4 regions of the Brevibacillus sp. AY1 genome follow, and region 4 is predicted to be linked to each of the others. Evidence: riboswitches for the same ligand, from Rfam matches in the RefSeq annotation. Region 4 holds a riboswitch; each other region holds the start of a gene.

Region 1 (7,646 bases), on a different contig from region 4:
ACTAAAGGGAGCCAAGTACGTCAAATGAGGGGCAGCCTTGCGGACATCCTCTTCCAGGGCAGGGCTGACGGTACGCCTGGGCTCTGCGTAAGCAACAAAATCCGCTGCTCGTCTGGGCCGAGGGGGAATATACAGGCGCTGACCTACGTTAAGTGGCCGATACTGTGAAATTCCGTTCACACGAGCTAGCTCGGCAGCACTGATCTGATAGCGTTGACCGATGGTGTACAGGGTATCCCCGGGTTTAACCCAGTAAAAACTGCCGACAATGGGTATCACCAGCGCCTGTCCGACGACAAGGTTGTTCGGGTCAGGCAGTTCATTCGCTTTCACGATTTCATCTGCCGTCGACCCGTATGTCTCAGCGATGCTCCGCACTGTCTGGCCTTGCTCGACTACATGAATCTGCATACGCCTCCTCCTTCGCTTTCTTTCTCTCTTTCTTGTATTCATCACGAAGGAAATAGGTGTTTGTCTAGATCAAAGGTTGCAGCACTTCAAAGAGAAAGCCAACCGATTGCATCGCGTAATGCGTTTCCTGGATTTCACCTCTGTTGAAAATAATGAGGGCAGGCACGCTGGTAATTTGCCATTTCTCTGCCAAAGGTGCCGCGGTATTCAAATTAATCTTGTAGAGCGGAGCTGTTGGTAGGGCCTCATGGGTCACCTCCAGCATCCTTTCTGCCAGCTTGCACGTCCCGCACATCGGGGTATAGACAAAGAGGGCGAAGGTTTGCTTTCCAGCACATCGTCGCTCCACTTCTGTCATGTTCAGCTCTTCCAAGCAAATCGCTCCTGTCCCTTTACCCGACGAATTTTTACCCGAGTCGCAGGATTTGGATTTGCTGGTCTTCAACCATCGCATCGTATTCATGCGTCCAAACCCGTTGCATCGCATTGTTTGTCGTCAGCTTGCTTTCCACATTTGCTGTAAAATCAACACAAGAACGTCCTGTCACTCCTTCTACCTGTTCCTCGACTTGACCATCCTGATCTACTGCTATGCGCAGGGTTTTGTTTGCAGCATTCATGGTGAGTACAAACGAGGTTTGAGAAAGGTGACTCTACTCGGTGACGGTCACATCGTTACCATTTGCTCGAATTTGTTCCGCCATCGCATGAACCGCACAGCGCACATATTCGGAGCGCAACGAAGCAAGAGATTGCTCACCTCTTTGTTGCAGCTCTTCTGGTGATAGAAAATCGGATTCGAAATAGGGAACGAGGCCCTTTTCTGTCTCGATAAAGAACATATTCAGATTTTCTACCATTCCCGTCAACAGCTTTCCAATCACATTTTCACCGACTTGCAGCTTTTTTGCAAATTGATTCCGGTATTCAAACCATACTCGATTCTCGGCTTTCCTGCTTCATCCAAGGCAATCGACTCTTTAGAAATCAAAACGAAAATCGTCGTCTGTCAGCGGCTCGACATGAATCGTACGGACGTAGCCGTTGCCTTTTTTAGAGAAGAAATCATGCTGCTTGGTATGCGTTCTGATCCCATTCAGTACGATTGGGTTTACTTCTTCCTCAGGAAAAAGCGGATCGAGCCCCAGATTCATCAAGGCTTTGTTTGCATTGTAGCGCACGTAAGCGAGAACGTCCTCACTCAGACCGATTGCCGTATATAAGGATTCCGTATACGCCACTTCGTTTTGATGCAGCTTGTCCAGCAAGGAAAACAGTTCTTCCCTGACCGCCACCTGCTCCGAGTCGCTTAGCTGCTGATACACTTCTTGAGCGAGTACGCCTACATAAAGGCCGTGGATGCTCTCGTCACGGACGATCAGATCGATAATTTCGCCACTGCTCGTCATTTTTCCCTGACCAGCGAGGAACAAAGGATAGAAAAAGCCGCTGTAAAACAGGTAGCTTTCCAGGAAAACAGAAGCGACCATCGCCAAATACAGGTCTTTTGGCGTCTCGATGTTTTGATAGTAGTGAGAAATAATCGAAGCCTTGGTCTGCAGATGCGAGTTGCTTTCCACCCATTTAAAAATGTTATCGATTTCTTCTGTGGCAGCGAGTGTCGTGAAAATACTGCTATAGGATTTGGCGTGAATCTGCTCCATCATCCCCATGAAGCCCAATACGGCTTTTCGCTGCAAGCCGTCCACATGCTCCATAATTTTGGGCATGCCAATTCCGCCCTGAACGGTATCGAGCAAAGTGAGTCCACCCAGCACTTTTTTATAGGTTTCCCGCTCTGCTTGAGAAAGCTCAATCCAGGACATTTTATCGTCAGACAGCGGGATTTCATCATCGGTCCAGAACTGCATGATGTTCTGGTTCCAAAAGGTCATTGTAAAATCGTCATCGGGCCTGTTCCAATTGACAGCTTTCATCCGGCTTCCCTCTTTTTTGCTTGATTTAGACCGCGCAGCTGATGCACTCTTCTACAGTCAAGTGCTTGGTTCGCGTGTAATAGAGTGATTTCAATCCTTTTTTCGCTGCGTAGATATAGTAGCGAGCCAGCTCTCTGGTCGAAATGTTACTGTTTACGTGCAGGATGGTCGAAATGCCTTGATCCACGTGCTCCTGAATTTCCGCGATCAGGTCAATGACCTTGAATGGATCAATCATATACGCCGACTTGTAATAGAAATAATTCTCCTGCGAAAGATACGGCATCGGGTAGTAGGTCGTCGAATTAGCATACGTACGCGTCTCGATATGCTCCACGATCGGCATCACGCTGGAAGTGGCGTTTTGGATATACGAGATGCTTTGCGTAGGTGCGATTGCGAGTCGGTAGGCATGGTACAAGCCATATGTCTGCACGTTCGTTTTGAGCTTTGCCCAATCTTCCGTCGACGGCAAGTACATATCGGCAAAGAGCTGCTTACCTTTCTCTGTACGCGGATGGTAGTCGATATTGAGGTACTTTTCAAAATACGTACCCTTTGCATACTCAGAATGCTCAAATCCGAGGAAGGTAGTTCCCTTTTTCCTGGCAATCTCCATGCTCTTTTCCAGAGAATAATAGTTCATCATCATAAAAAAGGTGCGGACAAAATCCTTGGCTTCTTCGCTTTCATATGCGATCTTGTTTCTGGCCAAAAAACCGTTCAGATTCATGGCTCCCAGCCCGACAGAATGAAGCTCCCGATTGGCTTTTTGTACACCCGGAGCGTTTTCCACTCGGGTCATGTCGCTTACGGATGTGATCGCTTCGATCCCTTCGTGCACTGACTCCCGGATCATCTTGCGTTCCATGACATTGCCAATGTTCAGAGAGGCCAAATTGCAGCTGATGTCCCGTCGGATGATGTCTGTCTCTCCATAGTTTGCAATGGTCGAGGTCTCCTGCAATTGAAAGATTTCCGTACAAAGGTTGGACATTTTCACGGAGCCCAGGTCTTTTAATGCGTGATCCTTGTTCGCATTGGTCTTGTTCATGATGTAGGGATAGCCCGACTCCAACTGGATCATGGCAATCTTGGTCAGCATCTCCCGTGCGCTCATCAAGGTTTGCTTTTGCACGCGCTCGTTGGCTAACAGCTCTTCATACATCTCATCCAGATCGAGATCGTCCAGATGTTGTCCGTATTCCTTGTAGACGGAGTACGGAGCAAAGACGGTCAATGGTTTGTTTTCCTCTGCCAGCTTGTAAAAGATGTTCGGTACGATCAGCCCGATTGCCAGCGTCTTGATTCGTGATTTTTCATCGGCGTTAATTTTTTTGCAATCCAGAAACTCGTTGATATCCCAGCCAAATATGTTGTAATACGCTGCTCCAGAGCCCTTGCGCTGCCCCATCTGGTCTGCGTAAGAAAAAGCATCCTCCAACAGCTTTAGCACAGGCATAATGCCTTTAGCTGCGCCCTCTACTCCTTTGATCGGTTCCCCGCGTCCGCGCAGCTTGGAAAGATTGACTGCTACTCCGCCACCGATTTTGGAAAGCTGCATGCAGGTGCCCAATATGTAATTGATCGAGTTCAGCGAATCATCCATCTCCAAGAGAAAACAGGAGACCATCTCACCACGGCGGCTTTTGCCGGCATTTAAAAAGGTAGGCGTCGCTGGCTGCAAACGCTGGTCCATCATCGACACGGTCAGCCGTTTGGCCAGATCAAAATCTCCTTGAGCCAGGGAGAGGGCCACAATCGCTACGCGGTCCGGGTACTGCTCCAGATAGGATTTCTTGTCGTCCGTTTTCAAGGCATAATCCTTGTAAAATTTGGAGATGGCCATATAAGAAGCGAATTGGAATTTGAAATCATGCGCGAGCCGAATGACTTCTTCGACTTGCTCCTTCGTGTAGGTTTCATAGACGTTTTCATAGTAGTCATGTTCGATTAGATAGTTCATCCGCTCCAGGATGCTTGAGAATGTCATGGTTTTGGCTTGCACCTCTTCCATGAATAACTGCACTGCCTCCTGGTCCTTATCCAACAGGTAAAAACCATCCTCACCGCGCTGCATCAGCTGGTTATTGAGTTCAATGTGTCGCAATGGATGCCACCCCGCTTTTAAATAGTTCCAGATCATGCATCGTTCCGGACAGTTCGAATTTCGCTAACAATGGTACGTGATAGGCAGAAGAGATCGTGTCCGCACTTTTGGCGAAGCTCGTCCCCCAGTTCCGATTGCCGCTGGCTGCTACTCCCCGCATCCATGAGTGATTCTGCTTGAGAAACGTTTGTACTTTATCGGGCACCTGTCCGAATCCCGTCGTGTAGGTGACCAGGATAAACGGTTCTTCCAGCAACAGATCCTCTTGAATTTGCACAGTGGGCATATCCAGATTCAGTTTGTTGACAAATCGGCGTACATTGCCCGTTTTGGAATCAAATGCGAGTATCAATGATCTCTTCCTTCCTGAAAACACTGGTTTAGCCATAAAAAAAGCGTATCCGACTGACGAAGAAAGTCGAATACGCATATCCATTCCCTAGGACACAATACCTCACGGGTGACCGAGCGTTCCAACACTTCCCTATCTCCCGTAGGTTCCATAGTGTTTACGTTAAGGCAGGTCTCCTGGCTTACAGATCATCGTAACGCTTTACCTTCCCAATCCATGGATCAGTGGCCATTTCAAAGCGTAACTCTCTGTTTACAGTGGCGGGACCGCGCCGGATTCTCACCGAGCTTCCCTATTAAGTCTACCATCGATAGACGGTTAGACACCTATACGCATCAATATGTAGTTGTTATGACTTACATTACATCAATATATCGTGGTAGTCAAGCTGTTTTCCCACTTACTAAATACCCAATCGATAGATCTCTCGAAAGAAAAGCCGCCCGAAAAACGGACGGCACATCTCTTATTGCAACGAAATCACCTTAGTGATTTGAGGTAATTGCTCGATTTCCCGCACCACAGAAGCGGTAATTTCTTCATCGGTTACCGAGACGAGGAGCGCATTTTTTCCCTTTTGCTCGCGTGATACATTCAGCTTGGAAATATTGATGTGATGATTGGCGAGAATTTGAGACACGTCGTAAATGACGCCCGGATAATCGATATGATGGACCAGTAAGCCGTGAGCACCTGGTGGAATTCGACAGGCGCAATAGTTGATCTCACTGACATATACCTCACGCCAATCCTGTGCAAACGTATATTTGTTGGAACCAGCGCGCAAAACAGCCAGATGATTGGCGTACTCCCCTGAACTGTGCTGAACAGGGACTTTCATACCGAGTCCATCGACCAGCAGGCTGGTTATTTCTTCTTTGTTCTCGTGCGCCAGGATCGAGAGAGAAGCTTCCTTCGCACGCGGTTCAATACGAACAATCAATTCTGCGAGATCACGAAGTCCGGTTAACTGGGTCATGACTTGCATTCACTCTCCCTATTGATTTCCTCTATCTATTCAGGAAAAATCCATTCCTCTGGTTCGGAAATGATGGAGGACTGATTTTTGGAACGATACCAAGCGAGATGCTCATTTCCGTCCTTCGTGTATTTGATTCGAAAGATGGTGTTTCCCTTGCCGCTTTTTTCAAAGGGACTCTCATCTTTCGGCACAGCCATTACACTTCCAGCTACCAGGGCCCCTCCGCGCTCGAGGATCTTCGCTTCAATATTGGTCATGTGTGCGCGACCGCCATACGACATGCCGATGTAGGCGATGACTCCCATACAAATCGCACCTATCAAGAAGGAGAGAATAATCACCTTTGATTTTTTCGTTGCTTCCATGAAAAAGATCCCCCTACAACCTATTTCTCTTTTCCCATCAAGGTTACTTTGTCGATTGTTCCACCACCCAAACACACTTCACCATCATAGAAAACCACTGCCTGTCCAGGCGTTACCGCTTTTTGAGGCTGGTCAAAAACCACTTCGACCTGGTTGTCACCTAACAGGTTCACGGTGACACCCTGATCCGGTTGACGGTAGCGGAATTTGGCTGTACAACGGAATGATTCCTGTGGTTTTGAATGGCTCACCCAATTTACTTCGGTGGCCATCAGACTGGTTGAATACAGTCTAGGATGGTTGGAGCCTTCACCAACAATCAGAACATTACGTTCCAAATCCTTGTCCACGACAAACCAAGGCTCTCCACTCGTGCCATGTCCTCCGCCAATGCCCAATCCTTGGCGTTGACCTAGCGTGTAATACATCAAACCATCGTGATGCCCGATCACAAGCCCATCGACCGTTTCAATGTTTCCTTTTTTGGCAGGAAGGTAGTTTTGCAGAAATTCGCGGAAATTTCGTTCCCCGATAAAGCAAATACCCGTACTGTCTTTCTTCTTCGCTGTTGCCAGCCCTGCCTTCTCGGCAATTTCACGTACTTGCGGCTTGGGCATATGCCCGATCGGAAACATGGTTTTGGACAATTGCTCCTGACCAAGAACGTTGAGAAAATACGTCTGATCCTTGTTGTTGTCCACGCCGCGCAACAGCTTGTACTCGCCATCGATATGCTTTACCTGTGCATAGTGGCCGGTCGCGATATAATCGGCCCCCAGATCCATGACCTTGGCAAGCAGCTCACCGAACTTGATCTCGCGGTTGCACATGACATCTGGATTGGGCGTACGACCCCGTTTATATTCATCCAAAAAGTACTGGAATACTTTATCCATGTACTCTTTTTCAAAGTTAACCGTGTAGTACGGAATATCGATTTGTTCACAGACGCGTCGGACATCCTGAAAGTCATCTTCCGCCGTGCAATGGCCGAATTCATCGGTATCATCCCAGTTTTTCATAAAGATGCCGATGACGTCATATCCCTGTTGTTTCAGCAGGTAAGCCGTCACGGAGGAGTCAACGCCGCCGGACATGCCGACAACGACGCGTGTATCTTCTGGTCGTTTCATGGTCTTTCTCCTCTATATATGAATTTGTTCCTTAAACAGATTACCATGTTTCCTGGAACAAATCATGTTTTGTTGCACTTTTTTCGTCAATTCGGAGCGACTCCTGTTGTGAAATGCGCATATCAGCCGCATTAGGGCAAGTTTTCCCAAAAAAACGCCTGTCGCATACAGAGCAACAGGCGCTTCGCTTCTTGTATTGGTTAGGATTCATCCTCGATTTCCGCTCGAAATGCTTCCACGCTTTCTTCACGGCGCTGATTTTTTGCCTCGATATCGCTCTTTTCCTTGGCTGAAATCTCATCAGCATGTTCACTGAGGTAATCCTGGGACTCCTGAATTCTCTCCTCTGTATTTTG
Region 2 (7,646 bases), on a different contig from region 4:
TTCCGATAGAAGGCTACGTCATCACTTCTTGTGCAAAAGGGGAAGCGGATGCAATGTCGTCTGGCTGTGAAAATCTCGTAGAGTATTTATTTGATGCACGGAAAAATTGACGGGTGGGTATGAGAGACAATAGAGACTTTTATAGAAGAGAGGGGGGTTTTTCATGGACTTTTTATTTGTATTTATCTGTCTTGTATTTATCCTGATAGGAATTTTTAAGAGTCATAACAAAACGCGATCAGCAGCATTTGTAATCATGATGCTGTCTTTGTTTAATGCAATAGCTTTAAGCTACGCCAAGAGGGGGGAAGGTGCGAGTAGTTTTGGTTATTTGGGGATTATGGTAATAAAAATGTCAGATGTTGGCCAAATGGTTAGGATTTCTTTGGGGATAAAATCGAGATTAATGGCAATCATTCACAAAGTGATACTGAGGAGAATGGAATATGCGCATCATCACATTATGCGGTTCTACAAAGTTCAAGAAACAATTTGAACAGACGAACGCCTATCTGACCCTTCAAGGGAATATTGTCATTAGCGTTGCTTTTTTTGAGCATAGCGAGGGGATCCAGATCACGAAGGAACAAGCCGAATTATTGGGCAACCTTCATTTCAGAAAGATTGATCTTTCCGATGAGATTTTTGTCATTGATGTTGATGGCTACATAGGCGAGAGTACGCGAAAAGAGATTGAGTATGCTGAGAAAACGGGGAAGCCAATTCGCTATTACTCAGGCGGTGAGGTACCTTCCAATGTTTTCAATGGATGAAAAACGCGAACCACCCATGTGCAGAAGGACAAGATTCAAAAAATATCGGAGTACAAAAACTTTGAGGATGCAAGGAATTGCTCTTGAAGTATTTATCCGAACCTAGATGTGATTAAAACTAGCATCGAGATTCCATACAAAGCACTTCCCCTCAGCTTTTACTTGAATCCCGACCAGCATTTGCTATGATTAGAACAAGTACTTGTCAGACAAAAAGTGAATAAGATAGACAAACAGGTCCTTGTTCATTCGTGTCCATGCGAATGAGCAGGGTTAAAAGGGAAGTTTGGTGAAAAGCCAACGCGGTCCCGCCACTGTATGAGAGGAGCTTTTCTTCGCGGCACATGCCATCCACTGCCTATCCAGGTGGGAAGGAGAAGAAAGGTGATGATTCTTGAGCCAGGAGACCTGCCTGTTTTCGTGTTGCACTGATTTCCTTCGGGTCAAAGGAAAAGGTGAGGATTGTGGCTTTCAGCTATCCGCGCTTTGTTTTCCTTTTGGTATCTAGGGAGAACGAAGCGTTTTTTAATTCAGGAGGGATTCATGTGAACCAGCAGCCTAACAAACGGGGATTGCTTTTGGTCTATACAGGAGATGGAAAAGGGAAAACGACGGCAGCACTTGGCCTTGCTGTACGTGCTACAGGCAGGGGCAAAAAGGTGCTGATGATTCAGTTCATCAAGTCTCCAGATAGAACCTACGGGGAAAAGATCATGTTTGACCGTATGGGAATCGAGATTTTGCAAAAGGGGATCGGATTTACGTGGACCAAGACGCCTGAGGAGCATCGCGCAGCATTGGCTGAAACGTGGCGCTTCGCCAAGGAAAAACTGCTCGACGATACCTACGATTTGATCATTCTCGACGAAATCAACAACGCGCTTGCCATCGACAAGTTTCCGATCGATGACGTGCTGCCTTTAGCAGATGTTTTGGAGACGTTAAAAAATCGTCCGGCAAAAATGCATGTAGCCATTACTGGAAGAAGCGCAAAGCAGGAGATCATCGAACTGGCCGATCTGGTGACGGAGATGAAGCCGATCAAGCACTACTATGACGAGGGCATCCCTGCCGTTCTGGGGGTAGAGTTCTGATGGAGGTTCTGGAAAAATACGGCCACGGCGGTGACTGGGTGTCGGCTGCCAAGCGATACGGACTTCCGGCAAACGGCTTTCTCGATTACAGCGCCAACATCAATCCGTTAGGGCTGCCGCAGTCTGTCATTTCAGCGCTGCAAACCCAGCTGCAGGAAGTGACGCGGTACCCTGATCCAGCTCACCGTTCCTTCCGGCATGCTTTGGGCAAACGATTGAATTTGCATGAAGACTGGCTGTTGCCTGCAAACGGAGCTGCCGAAGCGATGGCCTTGGCGCTCTTGGCTTTGCGCCCGCAGAAAGTGGGTGTTGTCTACCCATGCTTTTCCGAATACGCGCAACTTTCGGAGCAGTTCGGCGCTCGGGTGATCAGCTGCTACGGCCGGGAGGAGCATGGCTACAAAGCAGAAGAGACACAGCTGTACAGGCTTTTCCAGCAAGCAGATCTCGTGTTTATCGGCTCGCCCAACAATCCTACTGGCATCTTGTACACAGCCGAAGAGCTGCAGCGAATGGCGGAATGGACCGCAAAGACGGATACCTGGCTGATCGTAGACGAAGCGTTTCTCGATTTTGTAGAGGAAGAAAAGCCATTTACACTGGTCGACCAGCTGAAGAAATATCCACGCGTGATCGTGATGCGCTCGATGACCAAAATGTATGCGATTCCGGGATTGAGGCTGGGCTACGCCATCGCTCACCCCGAGGTAATCGCTCGGATGAAAGGAAAGCAGGTCAGCTGGAGTGTCAATGCTTTGGCGCTCGTGGCAGGAGAGCTTTGCCTGGAGGAATGGGAATACGAGCGACAGACGCGAGAGCTGATTGCTCAGGAACGCGCTTACCTCAGCACGGCTCTTCAGCAGGAATGGGACTGGAAGGTTTGGCCGGGCAAAGCGAATTTTCTGCTAGTCCGCACCTCTGAGGAGTGGACGGCGCAAGAGCTGCAGGAAGTACTCGGCAAAAAAGGCGTCCTGATTCGAAGCTGTGCCATGTACCCAGGGTTGACTGCGCGAGATTTCCGCATTGCCGTGCGCAAACGGGAAGAAAACGAACGCTTGCTGGGTGCGCTACGCGAAGCTTGTCTGGAAAGGGGAACGTACCGATGAGCCTGATCCTGGTCACTGGAGGAGTACGTTCTGGCAAAAGCGGCTTTGCCGAAGAACTGGCGTCTGAGACGGGCAAGAGGGTCCTGTATGTCGCGACAGGCGAAGCGAAGGACGAGGAAATGCGAAACCGAATTGAGCTGCATCAAGCTCGCCGTCCGGCAGAGTGGGGCTGTGTGGAAATCCCGCAGTACCTGTCTCACTCGATCCAGGCAGCGAAGGAATATGAGGTCGTGCTCCTCGACTGCCTGTCAACCTGGGTCAGCAATTGGCTAATGGCTGTTCCCGAAGAGAAATGGCGAAATGACGCCATTACGCAAGAGATCTACCAGGAGGCAAAAGCATGGCTGGACGGGCTTGCTGCGGCACCGCAGACCGTGATCGCCGTGACGAGCGAGGTAGGCTTGGGCGGGGTGGCGATGAATAAGCTGGGTCGCTGGTTTGCAGACGTGCTCGGGGATGTTAATCAGATGACGGCACGCCGCGCGGATACCGTGTATGCAGTCTTTTCGGGAATTCCCTGGAGGATCAAAGGATGAATCTACATGCATTTTGGCATGCCATCGCCTTTTTCACCCGGATTCCTGTTCCCTGGCTGCGGCCTTCTGAGGAAGCGTGGAAAAAAAGTGTTGCGTGGTATCCAGCTGTGGGTCTGGTGATTGGTCTGATCCTGTGGGGTGTGCATCAAGCAGGGCTTTGGCTGTTTAGCCCGTTGCTTGCAGCTGTATGGACCCTGATCGTCTGGGTGTACATCACAGGGGGACTTCATCTCGACGGCTGGATGGACTTGGCGGATGGTCTTGGAAGCAGTCGCACAAAAGAAAAAATGCTGGAGATTATGAAAGACAGTCGCGTCGGAGCGATGGGGGTTTTGGCGGCACTGTTGCTGCTGTTGTTGAAAACCGCCGCACTGTCCGAATGGACCGAGCCAGCATGGGGCATGATGCTTGTCTTCGTCCCGGCGATCGCCCGTACGCACGTCCTGCTGGCGATTCGCTACTGGCCGTATCTCTCGGCAGATCAGGGGATTGGAAAAGGGATCAGCGAGGGGCTTTCGGGCGTTCACATCGTGATTGCGTACGCCGTTTTGGCTGGTGCCTGCTGGTGGCTTGGCGGTTTGCAGGCAGCGGGAGCGGTTTTATTGTCCCTGTTGTTTGCAATCGGGTTTGCCCGAAGTGTGGCACGAAAGCTGGGGGGATTGAACGGCGATTGCTACGGAGCCGTCATCGAGAGTAGCGAGGCTGCGATGCTGATTGCCTTGCTGATAAGTATCGGATAAAGCGTCAGGAGTGGGCAAGGATGAGATGGCTATGGGTACGTCATGGGGAGACGTCTATGAATAGACAGGGCAGATATCTGGGCCATACCGATGTCTCGCTGCATGAGCATGGAATCAGACAGGTAAAAGGATTGGCAGAGCAGCTCAAGTCCGTGATCCGGCAACCCGTGAACCTCTATACCAGTGATTTGCAGCGTTGTCTGCAAACGGCGGAGCTGCTGGCAGAGCAGATGCCCTGTACGGTGCAGGCTGTTCCAGCACTGCGAGAGCTTTCATTTGGCGAATGGGAGCTGTGTACATACGAAGAGTTGATGGCAAATGACAAGGAACGTGCGACTCGATGGTACGACGATCCTCTCCAATACAGTCCTCCTCAGGGGGAAAGCTTGCGACAGCTCGGAGAACGCGTCGACGCATGGCTTATGAGTCGGGAGCAGGCGTACAGAGATGAGCCGCGAGCGCATACACAGATCATTGTCACACACGGCGGGGTGATCCGCTGGTTTCAAGCGGCATGGCTGGAGCAGGACCCAAGCCGATTTTGGCAGGTAGAAGGACTCAGGCACGCAGAGGCCATGTTGACGGTTTGGGACGGAAACCGCTGGACTGTGCAACCTCATTTTCTGAGCAGGAGAGAAGCAAATGAATGAACTGGCGTGGGTGATCATCACGGCCTATTTGATTGATCGTATTGTAGGTGATCCGCGCAAACTGCCGCACCCTGTGGTTATCATCGGATGGTGGATTTCGCGTCTGGAGTGGTTGATTCGCAGGTGCGTCAAGCAGGAGAAATATGTAAAGGCGGCAGGAGTGCTGCTCCCGCTGTTGATCGTGACGGGTAGCTACGCTGTGGTCTGGCTGATCATTTGGGCAGCCGCGCACGTATCACCTTGGCTGGCTTTTGCACTATCGGCCTGGATGATCTCCACGACCATCGCCACCAAGGGATTGGCAGACGCCGGAATGGAGATCATGCGCCATCTGCTGTCAGGAAATATGGTTGAAGCAAGGCGTTCCTTGTCCAAGGTAGTGGGGCGAGATACCGAGCATCTGGACGAGCCGGAGATCTGCCGCGGTGCGGTGGAAACAGTGGCGGAAAATATCGTCGATGCCATCGTCTCTCCGCTCATCTACGCAGCGATCGGGGGAGCCCCGCTAGCGATGGCGTACCGCGCGACGAATACGCTGGATTCGATGGTGGGCTACAAAAACGAAAAGTATCGGAATCTGGGCTGGGCATCTGCCCGATTCGACGACGTGGCGAACTATATCCCGGCTCGCTTGACCGCATTGCTGCTAGTAGCGGCAAGCTGGCTGCTCCGACTGGATTATCGGCAAAGCTGGCGAATCATCAAGCGGGACGCGCACCTGCATCCGAGTCCGAACAGCGGGCTGCCGGAAGCAGCAGTGGCAGGAGCCTTGGGTGTGCAGCTGGGAGGTCTCAACACGTATCAAGGCGTTGCTTCCCACCGGGCGAAGATGGGCGATGCGCATCGCCCGCTGCGTGCAGAGGACGTGCAGACGACAGTGCGCCTGATGTATCTCGCATCGCTTTTGAGTGTGCTTGTCTGTGTGGGTATGGTGGAATTGCTGCGGGGTTAGTTGCAGGGAAAGCATGTGGGGAAAAGAGGAGGTTCATCGGTATGAAAGGCAAGTTGTTTGTGATCGGATTTGGTCCGGGCAGTTTTGAACATATCACCAAACGGGCGCGGGAAGCCATCGAAGAAAGTGATGTCATTATCGGCTACTCCACCTATGTGGATCTGATTCGTGAATTGCTTACCCATCAGGAGATCGTCAGCACCGGAATGACGGAGGAAGTGACCCGAGCGCGGGAAGCGGTTCGTCAGGCAGAAGAGGAAGGCAAAAAAGTCGCGGTCATTTCCAGTGGAGATGCTGGCGTATACGGCATGGCGGGTCTGGTCTACGAGGTGTTGGTGGAAAAAGGCTGGACACAGGCAACAGGTGTCGAGCTGGAAATTGTCCCGGGCATTTCGGCGATCAATTCCTGTGGCGCTATTCTCGGCGCTCCGATTATGCATGATGCCTGCACGATCAGTCTGAGTGACCATTTGACCCCCTGGGAGCTGATTGCGAGGAGAATCGATGCAGCAGGGATGGCGGATTTCGTCATCGCGCTTTACAACCCGCGCAGCGGAAGGCGCACACGACAGATTGTCGAGGCACAGCGCATTCTCCTTCAATACCGTTCACCTAATACCCCTGTAGGTATTGTGAAAAGTGCGTTCCGCGAACGAGAGCATGTCGTTGTCACTACCCTCTCACAGATGCTGGAGCATGATATCGGCATGCTGACGACAGTGATCATCGGGAATTCCTCTACGTTTGTCTACGATGGCAAGATGATTACGCCGCGCGGCTACCAGCGCAAGTACACCTTGTCTGCCGACGAACAGCCGTTGAAGCCACACCAGCGACTTCGCGTGGAGAACGAGCCGTGGTCACTGGAGGCGACTGATGCGGAGGGCAAGGATGCCGACATTCCACAGGCAGCACAAGCACAGGAGCAGCCATTCATTCGTTCGGCACCCCCTGCTACCGTGACAGAGCAGCAAGCTGCGGTTTCAGTTGCAGAACGGGAGTCCGTGGTTTCAGCAGAGGAGCCGACACCGCTCGATTGGGCGACGCAGGCCTTACAGCTGGTGAATGAAGCGAATGGTGTGGTTACTGAAGCTGCGGCAGTCACTCATACAGTTGCACGTCCTGTAGACAGCTTTACACCGGAAATGATCTTCGAGTGTGCAGTCAGTCCGGGTGTTGCGAACAAAAAGATCTCGACGCAGCAGATGATGCTCCTGGCAGAGGTGGCGGGCGAGCGGGGCGAAATCGAGTATACGCCTCACCACCAAATGATCCTGCGCGTTCCGACGGCGGACCCGGAGAGCGTGACCAGCCGTTTGCGCGAGGCGGGCTTGATGCTAAGTCCTACAGGGGACGTCCTGCAGGTAAAGGCATGCGATTTTTGCGACGGAGAGAAAAAGGACGGGATTCCGTACGCAGAGGAGCTGCAACGGCTTCTGGGAGGCAAGCCCATGCCCAAAGAGACGCGCATCGGCTTCAACGGGTGTGGAATGGCTTGTTATCAAGCAGTGACAGATGACATCGGGATCGTGTTCCGCAAAGGTAAATTTGACCTTTTCCTGGGAGCCAAAACAGTCGGCAGAAACGCTCACTCGGGTATTCCAGTCGCAGAAGGCATTCCAAAAGAAGAGATCGTGCCATTGGTGGAACGCATCGTGACGCGGTTTGTAAGAGACGCCTTCCCGAATGAGCGCTTCCACAAGTTCTTTCAGAGGGTAGGAGAATTGGAAGGCTACGTCTGGCGCGAACCAGCCAAGTTTGAGATCGAGAACGCCGCTTGTGGCGATTAAAAGGA
Region 3 (7,646 bases), on a different contig from region 4:
TCAAACTCTCTAGCCAATTCCTCTGTACGAATATCGTGTGGGAGCTTTGTCGGAATCAGCTTTTTCAGAAGTCGAACACGACAGTCAAAATCAGGCAGTTCAAAATCGATGTGTGCCAGGATTCTGCGCATAAAGGCTGGATCGTAATTGGAGATGTAGTTGGTCGCAAACAAGATGACACCCTGGTAATCGTTCAGAAGCGTAAGCATAACCGAGCGAGTCTGATTCACACTGGTATCGGTCGCATTGTTCATATTCGTTACTCTTCGACTCAGAATCGCATCTGCCTCGTCAAAAAATAAAATGCTGTCAGAATCTGTGGCGATGCGGAAAGCCTCGGTCAAATTTTTTGGCGTGTCTCCCACAAATTTGGACTCTATGTCGGCATAGTTGATGACTAACAGCTTTTTACCCAAATATTCTGCGATCGCATGAGCGACCATTGTTTTTCCCGTGCCCGGCGGACCGTACAGATTTAACCCAACCTTGCGCGAGTGTTTATGCGTTTCCGAAAATCCCCAGGCGTCAAAAACCTGATCACTTTTATCTTTGATCGCGAGCGCATTCTGGATAGCTTCCAAAGTCCGGGCTGGCAAAATGACGTCTGCAAAGCTGTACTTTGGCGATTGCGGGATAAATGAAGCCGCTTGGGGCTTGCTGTCTTTACCTGCTTCTGCAACAGCCGGCTTTACTGGCTCTATATTTTTGGGTCCAACGATAGACCCTTGTGCACTCAAAGGCATAGTGGGCGTGCTTTGATCAATCCTTCTGCCGATTCCCATGTCAAATCCCCTTCCTCACTCAGTCCAATCTAATATGCTTGGTAATAACTCCGTTCGGATACTCGCGTTCGTCTGTCCAGCGATACACGCGTTCTTTTCCCTTGAAATCCAAGACCTCCAGTTTGCCCGTATCCACGAAATGCTGGACGGCTCTTCTCATCTCAGAGCGATCCATCTGACCTTCAAGTCGCAGCTTCTCGTGGAGCTCGTCCATCGTTGCCATTTCGATATCGAGAAAGATCCGCTTTACTTTTTGCCCTGTACTCTCCGGCTTGAAGTAGACGATGGCCGTCACAATCAGGCCGCACACGGCAAAAATGGCAATCGACCAGTAGCCGATGACGGTGTACAAATAGTAGAAACCATATAGAATACCGGCTGGGATCAGCACGTACAAAGAGAGTTTGAACAGCTTCCAAAGGATAACCAGAATGAAAACAATCGCGTAAAATAAATACTTGAGCAACGTCACGACCAAGCCAACTGCTATGAATAAAAGAACGATACCAATAATAATTTCCATGTTAAGTCTCCTTTGGCTATCGCGTCAGCTGAGCTTCCAGTTCATCTGTGATATCGGTCTCGCGGTACTTCTGGGCCATGGCTCGGATGTCTTCTGGAACATCTCGTTCGTTGACCTTTCTCGTGATCACCGTCTCCTGCCAACGTCCATTTTCCTTGGCGTAATGCTTGGAAATTTCCTCAATAGCCTCACCGATCTTCTTAATGAATACCTTGGTTCCATAAACAGCAGTCTTGATCACTTGCTTCACTTTTTGAAGGCATCGCTTGAGCCAATCGACAATACTGTTCCAATATTTCGCCACCAGGCTTCCCCCTACCAAAAGGGCAGCTCCTATCAATAACGCTTCAATAATCATTTGCATCGACTCCATTCCTCATGTTCCATCTAATACCCAGATCCAGACATGGATTAAACATTGCCTGCGACCCCATAAGTACATATACCCATATTCAATAGCCCCATAGACGGATTCTAGAGACTACTCACTATAGAACTTTATTCCCACTAAATTATTTATCATACTACGATATTTTCAGACAATTGTCGATCTCAAAATTGCCAGTTTCTTCTGTCTGACAGCTATTTAATGGTGAAAAAAAAGAAAGAAGGCATTGCTTCACCTTCTTTCTCACTAAAATTGAAAGGCTTGCTTTTTCATTTCCACCGGGATGCCAGCCGTGACGAGAAAAACCTGCTCACATTCCTGGGCAATACGCTGATTCATGATACCGGCGACATCCCGAAAGACTCTCCCGAGTGGATAATCCGGAACAATACCGTAGCCCACCTCGTTTGTAACAAGCAGTAGAGAACCTGGAAACGTGCGAATGACCTCCTGCAATGTCGTTATCTGCTCAAGTAAATGCTCTACTGAAGGGTGCCCTTCTCCACGCACCAACCAATTGGACAGCCACAGAATCAGACAATCGACCAAAAGGACAGTGCGACCATCCTGCACGTCCGGCCGTCCACCTAGTTCCGTCAGTTTTTCCGCCAGCTGAAAAGGTTCTTCTACCGTCTCCCAGTGAAAGGGAGAACTCTCCCGTCTTGCTTGGTGCTGCTTGACCCGCTGCTCCAATTCCTCGTCAAAAACGGGACTCGTCGCGATATAGATGCCTCGTTCCCCGAGATGAGCGGCGTATCGCTCCGCAAACGTACTTTTTCCACTACGGGCTCCGCCCGTCACCAATGCAATCATCCTGCACCCTCCAAACGCTGATCCTTCCCCTTGCGTCCTATCCACCTGCCTGCAGCATGATCTGCGGCAAATGATGAACCGGGTGCTCCAATACGATCGGTCTAGTGCCATAGACGTCTTCGATCAGACTGCTGCGCAATATTTCTTCGGGACTGCCCACGCTTACCTGCCTTCCCTTGTGGAGCATCAAAATCCGATCACAGTACAACGAGGCCAGATTCAAATCATGAAGCACCGCAACAACTGTAACCTGCGTCGTCTTTTGCCAGGAGCGCACGATATCCATCAGTTGGATCTGATAGCCGATATCGAGGTATGTCGTCGGTTCGTCCAGGAGCAGAACCATGGGCTTTTGCACCAATGCCTTGCCCAGCGCGACACGCTGTTTTTCTCCTCCACTCAAGTGATCGAGCGAACGCTGCTCAAGCTCACTCAGATTCAACATGTGAATGATCTCATCAATCAAGGGAGTAGGGTCCAAAGCTTCCTCGCCCAGCCAGTTCTGATAGGGGAATCTCCCCATCTCCAGCACTTCACGTACGAGAAATCCTACAGGTGGAAGAGCTTCCTGCTCCAGCACCGCCAGCATTCGGGCGAGCTCCTTGCGAGAGTAGCGCGTGAGCAGCTTTCCATCTAGACGAATCTCACCCTGGTCCATTCCGACGACACCAGAGATCAGCTTGCAAAGCGTCGATTTTCCGCTTCCATTCGGGCCGATGATGCCGAAAAACTCCCCCTTGCTTACGGAAAACTGGATATCCTGCAGGACAGGTGTCTGATTGTAGGATTTATGCAGTCCGCTTACCTCGATCATCTGACTATCCTCTCCCCTGTTGTTTTCTCTTCCTTAACAAATAGGCGAAGAAGGGCGCGCCCAGAAAGGCCGTAACGACACCCAATGGTATTTCTGTCGGGCTGAGCAGCATTCGCGCCAGCGTATCTGCCCACAGAACATAGATTCCTCCGAAGATCGTCGCCATCGGCAGCAGCAAGCGATAATCAGGGCCCATCATCAGCCTGACCAAATGCGGTACCACCAGTCCGACGAACCCGATAATTCCCGAGATGGATACTGCTGCTGCTGTTAACATGGTAGCTGTGACCAGGACAATCAATTTGGTTCGATCGACATGGACACCGAGATGCGCTGCCTGCCGCTCTCCCAATGCAAAAAGATTGAGTGAGCGCGCGTAGCTGATCAGCACAACCAATCCGATGATCAAATAAGGCAGCAGGACGTACGAAAACGCCCAGCCCCGAAAAGAAAGGCTGCCCAACAGCCAAAAGATGATCTCATTGACCATCTTGTCTGACAGAGAGACCATGAAGGATACCAGTGAGCCCAAAAAGGCTTGCACCACGACGCCAGACAGCAGCAAGGTCTCGGTCTGGATCTTGCCCTGTGTATTCGCGAGACGCATGACAATCCATAGACTGAAAAGCCCAGTCAGAAACGCGACTACGGGTGTGCTCCATTGTCCGAGAAAGGCAATTTGCAAGCCAAAAAGCAAGAGAAAGGAAGCCCCGACAGCAGCACCCGATGCTACCCCCATCGTGTATGGATCTGCCAGTGGATTGCGCAATACGCCTTGAAAGCCCGCACCTGCCAGAGAAAGGGACGCTCCCACCAGAATGGCCAAGACCACACGTGGAAAGCGCACCTTCATCACGATTTGTTCAGCAGACTCTGGCCAGGTGACCGGGATGTGCTCTGCCATGCCAGGAAGCTGATGCAGAAGGATCAGCCACACCTGCGACAGCGGCAGGCTGGCAGCCCCCATCGAGATACTCACGACGATAGAGAGGAGCAGAGTAGCAATCCCTACACCTCCCCATGCAGCCAGTCGTCTCTTCATCCTACTTCACCCGATCGGGATAGATGGCCTTCGCCACTTCAATCAACCCTTGCGTGATCCGTGGCCCGGGACGGGACATGACATTTTCGTCCATGCCAAAAACCTGTTTTTCTTGGATCGCCTTGATTTTTTCCCATCCACTTCGTGTGACGATGATTTCCTCCAGATTTTTGCCGGTATTTTGATCGACGAGCCCTTTTGCATACAAAATCACGTCCGGATCATCTTGGACGATTTTTTCCTCACTGATCTGATTCCAGCCTGTAGTATCGGAAGCGATATTGATTGCCTTGGCCAGTGTAATCAGTTCATCCATAAACTCTCCCTTGCCCACCGTCCAGCCGGGAGCAAATTCGAGGTATACCTTTTTCATTTCCTCGGGCCCTAGATCTTGAACCGCCTCTGTTACCCGTTCGATATCCAGCTTCATCTGGCTGACAATCGCTTCTGCCTGTTCTTGCTTGTTGGTGATCTTGCCCATGAGCAAAATATTGTCCATGATTTCAGCCACGCTATTGGGGCGTGTGATGTAAATTGGCAAACCTAAAGATTGGAGCTTTTCTGCGATCGGCTTATCCATCGAAATGCCGCCGATGACCAAGTCTGGACTCTGGGACAGAATCGCTTCTTCGTTGGGCTTGACAACTCCACCCACTTTTGGCTTCTTTGTTGCTTCGGCAGGGTAGTCATCAAAATCGGACACACCCACGATGTGTTCTCCAAGACCCAGGGCAAACAAGATTTCCGTCTCTGCAGGAGACGTGGAAATAATGCGCTCAGGTGCTTTTTCAAACGTGATCTCTTTTCCGGTCGCATCCTTGACGGTAAGTGGATACACGGTCTGCTTGGAAACCGATTCATCTGTATTTTGATGTGGTGTTTCCTGCTTTGCTTCAGGTGCAGGCTGAGCTTGAGGGGCTGCCTGCTCCGAACATCCCCATAATCCAATCGTCAACAGGACAGGGAGTCCCCATTTCCAAAAACGTTTCATCCGTGCTTCTTCCTCTCTTCTTCCATTCCATCATCACGATTCCTATGAAATCGACACCTACTAACGAAAAACCCTTTGAATCCACGAAGGAAACAAAGGGTCGGCTTTATGCTCAGGAGGCGCGGACACACAACGATATCCTATACTTCCCAATCCAGCCGATCCTCTCCGCGAAGGAACGCAGGTAAACGTACAACAGGCAGGTCTCCTGGCTCACGGGTATCAGATGCCCTCCCCTTCCCGTTTCCATAGAAACAGTGGCACGGAGGACCCTACCCGATTTACAGTGGCGGGACCGCGCCGGATTCTCACCGGCTTCCCTTTTCACCTGTCCATTTCGGACGAGGCACCTGTTGTTTTATACATAGTGAACGTGATGAATCAACCATATTCTCGTATCATCATAGCATTCCTGTCAGCAAAAAAGAAGGAGGAATGGCGAGGCTCGTCGGGATTCTGTATCCATCCGCCGTGGAGGGATCTGTACTGACGGTATCTGCCCCTTCGATCGGCAGGTTTCGCACCAGCGCAGAATCCGTATTTTTTTCAAAGGCAGGCCAGCCACCGTCGTCGTTTTGCATGGATAAAAGCCAAACCAGACCACGGTTCCAAGCGGCGGCTGCCAGTTGATCAGTCTTGGCCTGATTATGCAGGGCTCGCAAGGCAGCCGTCGTATCATCGATATCCGGATTCATCGTGTTGTGATCGGAGAATCCCCAACCACCGGGTTTCACTCCGGGATTGCGAATTTTCCAGTCTCCGTAAGTCGTTTGCTGTTTGCTCAGGAGATAACGATTGGCCTGTGAAATCGCGGGGTGAGAAAAGGAGAGTCCGCTGCGCTGCAAGGAATGGGACGATAGAGCGGTGTCCCAGACAGCGGAGGTCGCAAGCTGCAGGTGTACGCCAGCAGCTTGCGAGCATACAGAGGCTTTGAGCCCAGCTACAGCCTTCTGAATGACAGGATCTCGAGAAGAGTAGCCGCGTGCAAGCAGCGCATAAATCATGAGGGTGGTGGATGTGGAGTAATTGTACAGCGTTCCGTCCGGTTCAATACGCGAAAGCATAAACTGCTCCAGTCTTCGAAGGCCTACTTCGTGAAGCTTGCCAGGCAGAAAAGGAAGTCGCTGCACATAGTCGTGGATCGAGGATAGCAAGACTTGCCCATCTTTGGCGAAGCGTTCGAGGATACCATGTGGATAGATGCCCGGAGCGATGGGGTGAACGGCGTACAAATCAGACAGATCGGGTGTGTCAGGGAGCTTTTTTACGTATTTTCGATCGGCACAAATCATCATAGGCGCCAAATGAACACGGGCATACCCGACAAAATCATAGAAGCTGACGGGCAAGCTCGGAGGAAGTAAAGCCAGCTCTACAGGAACGATAAAATGCGCAGGCCACTGGTATTGTCCTGTCAATGCAGTTGTGATCTTGGTCAGCAGGTTCGCCTGGGTAAGCCCTCCCCTTTCTCGGATAAAGGAACGGGCTAGCGCCATTCTCGGCTCATTTTTCGTATACCGGCCAGAGAACAACAGGGCGTAGTAAGAATCAATCGTAGCAGACAAATTCCCTTGTGGTTCGTCCGGGTACAGTTTCCATGAACCGTCATCCTGCTGCTTGGAAACGATATGGCTGACCAGTTTTTCAATCAATCCTTCATCATCAATAGAAAGGGTTCGCAATAGGATGATCATGTGCGAATCTGTCATGGGAGAGGTTTCTAGACAAAATCGCCAGGATCCGTCTGCCTTCTGCCATTCGACCATAGAGGTCTGAATACGCCGAATTTCCGTTTGTACATCGCTCACCTGGTTCACCTCCGCAAAAATATGCTAGTAGAAAACTTGGCTGCTCCAAGCTTTTGGCGGAGCCTAAGTACCCAAAAGGCACAGGTAAACTTTTCGATCGTACAACGAAAGGAGGAGAGATCTCATGGAATTACCGTGGTTCTTGGCTCCCCATCTCCTTTCCTTCGCTAAGGAATGTAAGAAGGTAAAGGCAAAAGGCCACGCAAAGCAAGCAGCAGCATCCCTTTCAGAGAAAGATCAGGAAACGATAGAGCGCATCCAACAACAAACGCGTGACTGGAATGGTGACAATATCAGTCGAACCAGTGCCTATCTAACATTTTATCAAAAGCGCCCCGAGGTTCAATGGGCTTTGCTAGCTCATCTGGTCTCCCGAAACGCCGGATGGAATATGACCGATCTGCGCGGAGAATTCCTTCCACGGCTGCTTTCAGCCAATTATTACTGTATGAGGAAAGCGTCAAGCAACAGACCAATCTTTTTCA
Region 4 (7,646 bases):
TAAGGCCGACGGCAGAGTACGAAAAAGCGCATATCCCGGGCGCTGTTTCTACTCCTATCGATGATTTGGAGAAGCACCTTACTTCATTGCCGGAAGATCGGGATATCGTGGCGTACTGCCGGGGACCTTATTGCCTCATGGCAGCGAAAGCAGTAGAAATCATGAAAGAGAAGGGCCTGAACGCGTTTCGTATCGAAGAGGGCGTACACGAGTGGCATCGATTTGCGAATCAGGAAGCTTTGCTAGAGCAGTAATAAAGCCATTAAGTATGGAAAAGGTGGTTCGAAGAGATGTCACGAAGACGTGATGATGTACAAGATTACTTGAATTCTCCAGAAAAGCAGGGCTGGCTGTATAAACGGACGCTGCTTATCGTCGTTATGTCCCAAATATTCGGAGGCGCAGGCCTGGCTGCGGGGGTAACGGTCGGAGCACTCCTCGCCCAGGATATGCTGGGAACGGACAGCTTTGCAGGAATACCCGCTGCGTTGTTAACGCTTGGTTCCGCCGGAGCTGCACTGATTGTCGGGCGACTTTCCCAACAGTTCGGACGCCGTACAGGACTCGCGGCAGGCTTTCTAGCTGGGGGTATTGGCGCGATCGGGGTGGTCATGGCCGCGGTTGATCGCAATATCTTCCTTCTGTTTGTGTCACTGCTGGTCTATGGTGCCGGGACAGCTACCAATCTGCAAGCGCGCTATGCGGGCACGGATCTGGCAAAGCCCAATCAACGGGCAACGGCAGTCAGTATTGCGATGGTATCGACTACCTTTGGTGCTGTTGCAGGTCCCAACCTGGTCGATGTAATGGGCCAATTCGCTATGTCCATTGGTGTTCCGGCTTTGGCGGGACCGTTCATTTTGGGGGCAGCAGCCTTTACGCTAGCAGGTCTGGTTCTATTGTTATTCCTGCGTCCTGATCCATTCGTGGTGGCAAAAGCCATCGCTCACCAACAGAAAATGGCTCAAAGCGCACAAGACGCGAATGCGGGGAGTCGATCTGTAAACAACCGGGGCATCATTGTGGGAGCCGCCGTCATGATTTTGACGCAAATCGTGATGGTTGCCATTATGACGATGACACCGATCCACATGAAACACCACGGACATGGCTTGAGTGAGATCGGATTAGTGATTGGTGTCCATATCGGCGCGATGTACCTCCCGTCGCTTTTGACAGGTGTCCTCGTAGACAAGATTGGGCGTACGGTGATGTCGTATACATCAGGAGTCATTTTGCTAGCCGCCGGGGTTCTTGCCGCGCTTGCACCTGCCGATTCCATGCTGCTGCTCGTCACAGCTCTCGCGTTGTTGGGGCTGGGCTGGAATTTTGGCTTGATCAGTGGGACAGCACTCATTGTAGATGCCACACATCCTGCCACTCGCGCTAAAACACAAGGTACGATCGATGTCTTGATTGCATTAGCCGGGGCATCGGGTGGGGCACTATCGGGCATGGTTGTCGCTCAGGCCAGCTATGCGACTCTCTCCCTGGCCGGAGGCTTTCTCGCTCTGCTGCTGATTCCAGTCGTCATCTGGTCTCGCAGCAAGAGCAAAGTAGCGCAATCCGAAAGTGCATCACTCTAAATCGCATCAGCTACTCAATCAAGCAAACGAAAAACCGGGCTTTCTCTGTCGAAGGAGGCCCGGTTCCTTTTGTAGAACCAGCAGCTCTACTTTTCTACAGACGAATATTAAAGTAAGAGCCACCCTCCCCATAGCCAAATGCCAAATTAAAAATTCCCTTCGAGCACGTCGGCGCAATAGACCTTTCATTCGGCTGTTCGGATTTCCATCTCAATGCCGAGCGTATGCTTTCATCTGTCCTGCAAGGCCTGAGCGATCTTTTTATCCGTTTCTCCGACATCATAGTAGTAAGTCAGTTTCGGAAATTCATTCAAGCCGAGCTCTTTCATTCCTTCGGCGAGCAGCTGCTTCGCCTTTTCGGTGTCCTCCTTGAAGTAGCCGTCCGGGTTCAGACCCATGGAGACGGGAGCCCATCCGTAGGCAGGAGACACGCCTGTCTGCAGGATGCCATCGACGATTTCCTGTCGATCGATCGCGTAGGAGAAAGCTTGGCGAATCTTTTTGTTGGTAAAAGGCGGTTTGGTTGTATTACAAATGACACCTCGCGTACCGGGATTGTCAGCTACGATCAGCTTGCCCTCTGATTTGATTTGTCCGATGGCATCAGGAGACAGATGGAAGGCAGGGTAGCCGCCCCAATCCAGATCGCCGTTTTCAAACATGGACAAGGCGGTATTGGACCCTGCGGCACCTTATACCCGCTTAGAACTTCAAATATCTGATACCAATGACCTAAATTCTATGATTCCTTAGAAATAAAAAGGAAAGTCATAACTAAATATGTTTTTAGTGTCATTATTTCTCTGGTTCTTTCTCTCGTAGAAAACATGATTGGTCTTACCCAAGTATTAACTGGCATTTATTCCTTAGCTGTTCTGTTGCCTTCTTTGGGTGTTCTGGTACGTCGTCTACACGATACCGGAAGAAGTGGCTGGTGGTTCCTCATCGCGTTCATCCCGTTGGTTGGAGCGATTATCCTGTTGGTATTCGCTTGCCAAGACAGTAAAGAAGACAACCAATACGGACCAAATCCGAAAACAGACGCAAACGCTTTTGTTTAAGCAGCATCAAGCCTCCACCCCTGCATCTTACAGGGGCGGAGGTTTTTTCATTTAACGGACAATATCACGCTTCGTAAACACCGTCCAAGTGATCACCATGAACACTGCAAAATAGCTGCCGAGGACAATCAGCGAAAAACACGACTCTGGGTATTTGGTCGTTGGCGAGCTTTACGGTCAGTGTCTGATCCTTCAGGGTACAGGAGATGTCCAAAGGTGCTGTCGTCAAGGCCGCATAGGCTTCCTCTGGATCGTCAACCTGCAGCGCAATGGTTACGTCCGAGGAGTCGTGATGCATCATTTCCTCCAAGGACTTCACACCGATCAGCTTCCCGTCCTGGATAATAGCGAACTCGTCGCACATGAGCTCCATTTCAGAGAGCAAATGGCTGGAGACGATGACAGCCGTGCCTTCCACCTCCGCCAATTTCCGCAGATGATCGCGAAGCTCCCGAATCCCTGCCGGGTCCAAACCGTTCGTGGGCTCGTCCAATATCAGGACAGATGGACGGTGGAGGAGGGCCTGGGCAATTCCCAGCCGCTGTTTCATTCCAAGCGAGTAGGTTTTCACTTTTTGATGGATGCTTTTTTCCAAGCCTACCAGCGCGATGACTTCCTTGATCCTCTTCCGATCCACGTGCGGGAGCATGTTGGCCGTGTGGATGAGATTCCTGTATCCCGATAGATAGGTGTACATTTGGGGATTCTCGACGATGGCTCCGACATGCTGAATCGCTTTTTCAAATTCATATTTCACGTTGGCTCCATGAATCGTGATCTGACCCTGAGTGATCGAAGCCAATCCGACTATCATGCGGATGATGGTGGTTTTACCGGCACCGTTAGGGCCAAGCAAACCAAATACTTTTCCTTTGTGGATATCTAGACTGATCGGATGAATGATCGTTTTCAGTCCGATTTTTTTGGTTACATTCCTCAATTGAACAACAGGTTCTGATTTCATACTTTCCTCCATTTGCGCGTAAAGCCTTATCTCGTATCTTATAGGTCAAAGGATGTTTCTGAAACGAACTTCAGATCGAAGCTCTCTCCGTCTCGGGATGGATCTTCATGAGTCCCAACTCTCCCGTCGTGCAGGAATTTGAAGAACAATAGGGAATAGTAGCTGAATACGAATTTCATACGATGCAGCTAGGTGCCCTTGCGAGAGCGAGGGGTAACAGGGAATCGGGTGAAAGTCCCGAGCGGTCCCGCCACTGTAAAGGAGAGTTCTCTTTCAAGAATGTCACTCGGCATGCAAGCCGGGGAAGGCGAGAGAGGATGATGATCCAAAGCCAGGAGACCTACCTAGTCTGTCACACCCAAAAAACCTTCGCGGAAAGGAGAGGTGTATGTAGATAGATTTGACAGTCCATATGTATGCTGATGTCGACTAATCCCTTCTACATCCATCCCCGTCCGTAAAAGACGGGGTTTTTCTATTTCCGCCAATACAGAAAAAGGAGTGTTACCATGACTACCTGGAACTTGTCCGGTACCAAGCATCACATGTTTATTTGCAATGGCGGCAGCTGCATGAAGCAGCAGGGGGAGGAGGTCACGCAGGCGATTCGGGAAGAAATCAAACTGCGCTCCGCCGATTCCCTCATCCATACCACGAGAACCAAATGCAATGGGCGCTGCGAAAATGCGTGCGTCGTCATGATCTACCCGCAGGGCGTCTGGTACCAAAACGTGACACCTGAGCTGGCCAAGCGAATTGTGTCCGAGCATGTGCTGGGTGGCCGACCACAGGAAGAGCACCTTCTGTATACCTATCAAAACGAGCTGGTGCCTGCACATGAGAAGGCGGCAGAAGGCAAGCAAAAGTAGAGAAAGAGGAGAGAACAAGGATGAAAGCCATACAATCGAGTCGGTACTTAGCGAGACCATTCCTGATATTCATGCTCGCGATGATGCTTTTGACAGCAGGCTGCGCAGCTGCTCCCACTCCCACCGCGCAGCCGGAGTCGGCACCACAAAAACAGGAGCCCGCGTCCTCAGCGCTCAAGGAGCCGGAAGTACTCACGTTCCAGGATTCTGCTGGGAAAGAAATCACGCTGACACTGCCTATTGAGCGGGCAGTCGTCATCAATCGAAATACATCCGAAGCGATCAAGCTTTTGGGAGCAGAGGAAGCAATAGTAGCTACAGGCGACACGACGCTCAAAAACAATTCCTATCTGGGATATGAGAGCAAGCCGGATGTGGGCGAGACCAAGCAGGTCAATCTGGAGCTGATCTTGAGCCTGAAACCACAGGTCGTCTTTGCCTATACGAATCGGCCGGATCAGACGCTGGAAGAGAAGCTGGAGCCTGCCGGAATCAAGGTCGTTCGCATCAATAACTACCTGCCGGAGCAGATGGACGAGGAGCTGCGTCTGCTCGGGAAAATATTCGGCAAAACGGAAAAGGCAGAAGCGTTTTTACAGTGGAAGCAGTCGATTGAACAGCTGCTGGCTGATCGGGTGGCGGACTTGAAGGAAGAGGAGAAAAAATCGGTCATCGCACTATCGGCGGGCTTCCTCAACTCCAACGGCGGCTATCGGATCTTTCCCAGCAAATCCTTGGGCGGAAAGCCTGGAGTCGGAGAAGGATACGCGACCATTCTGGCGGGTGGTAAGGATGCGGCCGAAGATCTGGAGTGGAATCCAGCGGAGACATCGACCACGATCATGGTGGACGAAGAATACGTGTTGAAAAGAAACCCGGAAGTCATCACCTTGCACGGCACCTGGCTCGGAGGCTATGAAACAGAAGAGACCGAATCGTTCGAGGACGCATTGGAGAATATCATGAAAAGCACTTCCGTTTCCAAGCTCAAAGCTGGTCAGAATCGGGAAATCTACTTTTTCTACACCAATTTTGTAGGTTCGGACAAGCGTTACATCGGGACCTTGCAGCTGGCGAAAAACCTGTATCCGGAACGATTCCAAGACGTCGATCCAGAGCAATACGCAAAAGAATACTATGAAAATTGGCTAGGTGTACCGTACAAAGGGATCTGGACCTATTCCTATAAAGATGCGAAGTAAAGCAGAACGAACGGGAAAGCTGCCGATGGAGCCGCGAATCGCGCAAATCTATCAGGGAAGCGTCAGAAACAAGCTGCTATTGTTGGGTGGAATGCTGCTGCTGTTGGTCATCTCTACGCTTTATGCGATCAGCAGAGGAGCTGTAGAAATACCGCTAATAGACTTGCTGGGCATCTTATTCGGTCAACCGGCAGATGAAATGACCGCCTATATCGTCTATGAAGTGCGTTTGCCACGTATCGTCATGGCGATCGTGACCGGAATCTCGCTCGCCTGTGCCGGAGCCATCATGCAGGCGCTCCTGCGCAATCCGCTGGCCGATCCGTTTACGTTGGGCGTGTCGAGCGGAGCTGCTTTTGGAGCAGCCTTGGCGATCGTGGCAGGGGCGAGCGTATTTGGGATCAATCTCGTCTTATCCGGGCAATGGCTGATTGCCCTTAATGCTTTTGTATTCGGCTGTCTGGCCGTTCTGATCGTGTATGGGATTGCCAGACTGAAAAACAGCTCGACTATGGTGCTGCTCCTGGCTGGTGTGGCGATCGGGCAATTATTCTCGGCTGGCGTATCCAGTTTGAAGTACTTTTCCGACAACGAGGCGTTAAAGGATTTGGTTGTTTGGCTGATGGGCGGCTTTTGGGGGGCAAAATGGCAGGTATTGCAGATGCTGCTCCCGCTGGTGCTGGTTTCACTGGCTGTGTTGATCAAGTACGCCTGGGACCTCAACGCCCTGGGTGCCGGAGAAGAAGTAGCGAGGACGCTTGGCGTCAAAGTCAAACGCATCCGATGGGTATGCCTGCTCGTGGTCACGCTGATGGCATCCACGACCATTGCTTTCACGGGCATCATCGGATTTATCGGACTGGTAGCCCCGCATATCAGCCGGATGATGATCGGTACGGATTATCGTTTTTTGCTGCCTTGCTCCTGTCTGGCGGGGGCCCTGCTGCTGCTCTTGTCGGATACGGCTGCTCGCATGCTGCTGTCCCCGGTCGAGATCCCGGTAGGAATCATTACAGCGTTGTTTGGCGCACCTTTTTTCATTTATCTGCTGGTGAAAAAACGCAGGGACTACTGGGCGTAGAGGAGGGGAAAAAGTATGTTCATGCAAATAAAAGGGCTGTCTGTTCAATTTGGAGCAAAGCCCATTCTGAAGGATATCCGGATGGAGCTGCCCAAGGGAGAGGTTGTCAGCATCGTTGGCCCCAATGGAGCAGGCAAAACCACCTTGCTCAAAAGCATGGCCTCCATTCTGTCTCCGCCCAGAAAAGCAGTCTGGACAGACGGCAAGGATGTCCGCTTGTACGCTGCTAACGAACTGGCAAAAAAGCAAGCCTATGTTCCTCAGCATTCGTCCACTGGTTTTCCCCTGACCGTGATGGAGACTGTACTGCTGGGACGAAAACCGTATATCAAGTGGGGAGTTACCGACCAGGACTTGCAGATTGTGGAGCGGATCATGGACCGACTACAGCTGACCCGATTGAGTGAGCAATTCATTGATGAATGCAGCGGTGGGGAGCGGCAAAAGGTGCTGATCGCCCGCGCTCTAGCCCAGGAGCCGGAAGTACTGCTTCTGGATGAACCTACGTCTGCTCTGGATATCCGCTACCAGCTGGATGTGCTGGAGCTGCTTCGCCAGCTGGCCCGTGAACAGCAGGTACTGGTCGTGCTGATCCTGCACGATCTCGAGCTGGCCGCACGATATTCGGATCGGGTAATTCTGCTCAAAGAGGGGGAGGTTTTTGCTGCCGGCAGGCCAGAGGAGGTCTTTACCCCTGCCCATATCGAGCAGGTTTATGGCGTACATGTGGAGATCGAGCAAGGGAGCTGCGGGATGAAAATGACAGCGATTCGTCCCGTCTTGGTGTAAAGAAAGGTGGAGTTGAAAGATGAATCACGGAGTCAGGTTTTCGATGGACTTCAAAACGCTCTGGCAGGAAGGAATGAAAAATTGGGAGGGCAAT

Evidence for each region. Region 4 has a riboswitch for cobalamin ahead of JZI27_RS20785 ((2Fe-2S) ferredoxin domain-containing protein). Riboswitches for the same ligand answer to the same signal wherever they lie in the genome.
Region 1: linked by a shared signal. The riboswitch ahead of nrdI (class Ib ribonucleoside-diphosphate reductase assembly flavoprotein NrdI) and the one ahead of JZI27_RS20785 ((2Fe-2S) ferredoxin domain-containing protein) in region 4 are both predicted to bind cobalamin.
Region 2: linked by a shared signal. The riboswitch ahead of cobO (cob(I)yrinic acid a,c-diamide adenosyltransferase) and the one ahead of JZI27_RS20785 ((2Fe-2S) ferredoxin domain-containing protein) in region 4 are both predicted to bind cobalamin.
Region 3: linked by a shared signal. The riboswitch ahead of JZI27_RS07105 (ABC transporter substrate-binding protein) and the one ahead of JZI27_RS20785 ((2Fe-2S) ferredoxin domain-containing protein) in region 4 are both predicted to bind cobalamin.

The regions. Positions count from the first base shown of each region.
Region 1 is NZ_JAFLPN010000019.1:44,748-52,393, forward strand. It holds gene JZI27_RS15505 (glycoside hydrolase family 18 protein) at 1-411, opposite strand, end outside; gene JZI27_RS15510 (thioredoxin family protein) at 476-784, opposite strand; gene JZI27_RS15515 (DUF2997 domain-containing protein) at 819-1,031, opposite strand; gene JZI27_RS15520 (hypothetical protein) at 1,065-1,295, opposite strand; gene nrdF (class 1b ribonucleoside-diphosphate reductase subunit beta) at 1,392-2,348, opposite strand; gene nrdE (class 1b ribonucleoside-diphosphate reductase subunit alpha) at 2,374-4,458, opposite strand; gene nrdI (class Ib ribonucleoside-diphosphate reductase assembly flavoprotein NrdI) at 4,445-4,810, opposite strand; cobalamin riboswitch at 4,960-5,155, opposite strand; gene JZI27_RS15540 (ACT domain-containing protein) at 5,277-5,789, opposite strand; gene JZI27_RS15545 (hypothetical protein) at 5,825-6,157, opposite strand; gene mnmA (tRNA 2-thiouridine(34) synthase MnmA) at 6,178-7,290, opposite strand; gene tlp (small acid-soluble spore protein Tlp) at 7,491-7,646, opposite strand, start outside.
Region 2 is NZ_JAFLPN010000027.1:142-7,787, forward strand. It holds partial or broken gene JZI27_RS18310 (hypothetical protein) at 1-110, shown strand, start outside; gene JZI27_RS18315 (DUF4406 domain-containing protein) at 447-773, shown strand; cobalamin riboswitch at 992-1,203, shown strand; gene cobO (cob(I)yrinic acid a,c-diamide adenosyltransferase) at 1,319-1,867, shown strand; gene cobD (threonine-phosphate decarboxylase CobD) at 1,867-2,973, shown strand; gene cobU (bifunctional adenosylcobinamide kinase/adenosylcobinamide-phosphate guanylyltransferase) at 2,970-3,509, shown strand; gene cobS (adenosylcobinamide-GDP ribazoletransferase) at 3,506-4,249, shown strand; gene JZI27_RS18340 (histidine phosphatase family protein) at 4,270-4,899, shown strand; gene cbiB (adenosylcobinamide-phosphate synthase CbiB) at 4,892-5,851, shown strand; gene cobJ (precorrin-3B C(17)-methyltransferase) at 5,893-7,641, shown strand.
Region 3 is NZ_JAFLPN010000005.1:57,307-64,952, forward strand. It holds gene JZI27_RS07075 (ATP-binding protein) at 1-782, opposite strand, end outside; gene JZI27_RS07080 (hypothetical protein) at 802-1,305, opposite strand; gene JZI27_RS07085 (hypothetical protein) at 1,322-1,669, opposite strand; gene cobU (bifunctional adenosylcobinamide kinase/adenosylcobinamide-phosphate guanylyltransferase) at 1,940-2,506, opposite strand; gene JZI27_RS07095 (ABC transporter ATP-binding protein) at 2,544-3,320, opposite strand; gene JZI27_RS07100 (FecCD family ABC transporter permease) at 3,325-4,362, opposite strand; gene JZI27_RS07105 (ABC transporter substrate-binding protein) at 4,364-5,353, opposite strand; cobalamin riboswitch at 5,535-5,722, opposite strand; gene JZI27_RS07110 (prenyltransferase/squalene oxidase repeat-containing protein) at 5,755-7,161, opposite strand; partial or broken gene JZI27_RS07115 (DUF2515 family protein) at 7,286-7,646, shown strand, end outside.
Region 4 is NZ_JAFLPN010000038.1:23,490-31,135, forward strand. It holds gene JZI27_RS20760 (ArsR/SmtB family transcription factor) at 1-254, shown strand, start outside; gene JZI27_RS20765 (MFS transporter) at 291-1,586, shown strand; partial or broken gene JZI27_RS20770 (ABC transporter substrate-binding protein) at 1,736-2,266, opposite strand; partial or broken gene JZI27_RS20775 (DUF805 domain-containing protein) at 2,369-2,647, shown strand; gene JZI27_RS20780 (ABC transporter ATP-binding protein) at 2,712-3,611, opposite strand; cobalamin riboswitch at 3,785-3,972, shown strand; gene JZI27_RS20785 ((2Fe-2S) ferredoxin domain-containing protein) at 4,121-4,480, shown strand; gene JZI27_RS20790 (ABC transporter substrate-binding protein) at 4,501-5,682, shown strand; gene JZI27_RS20795 (FecCD family ABC transporter permease) at 5,708-6,763, shown strand; gene JZI27_RS20800 (ABC transporter ATP-binding protein) at 6,779-7,552, shown strand; gene JZI27_RS20805 (class I SAM-dependent methyltransferase) at 7,572-7,646, shown strand, end outside.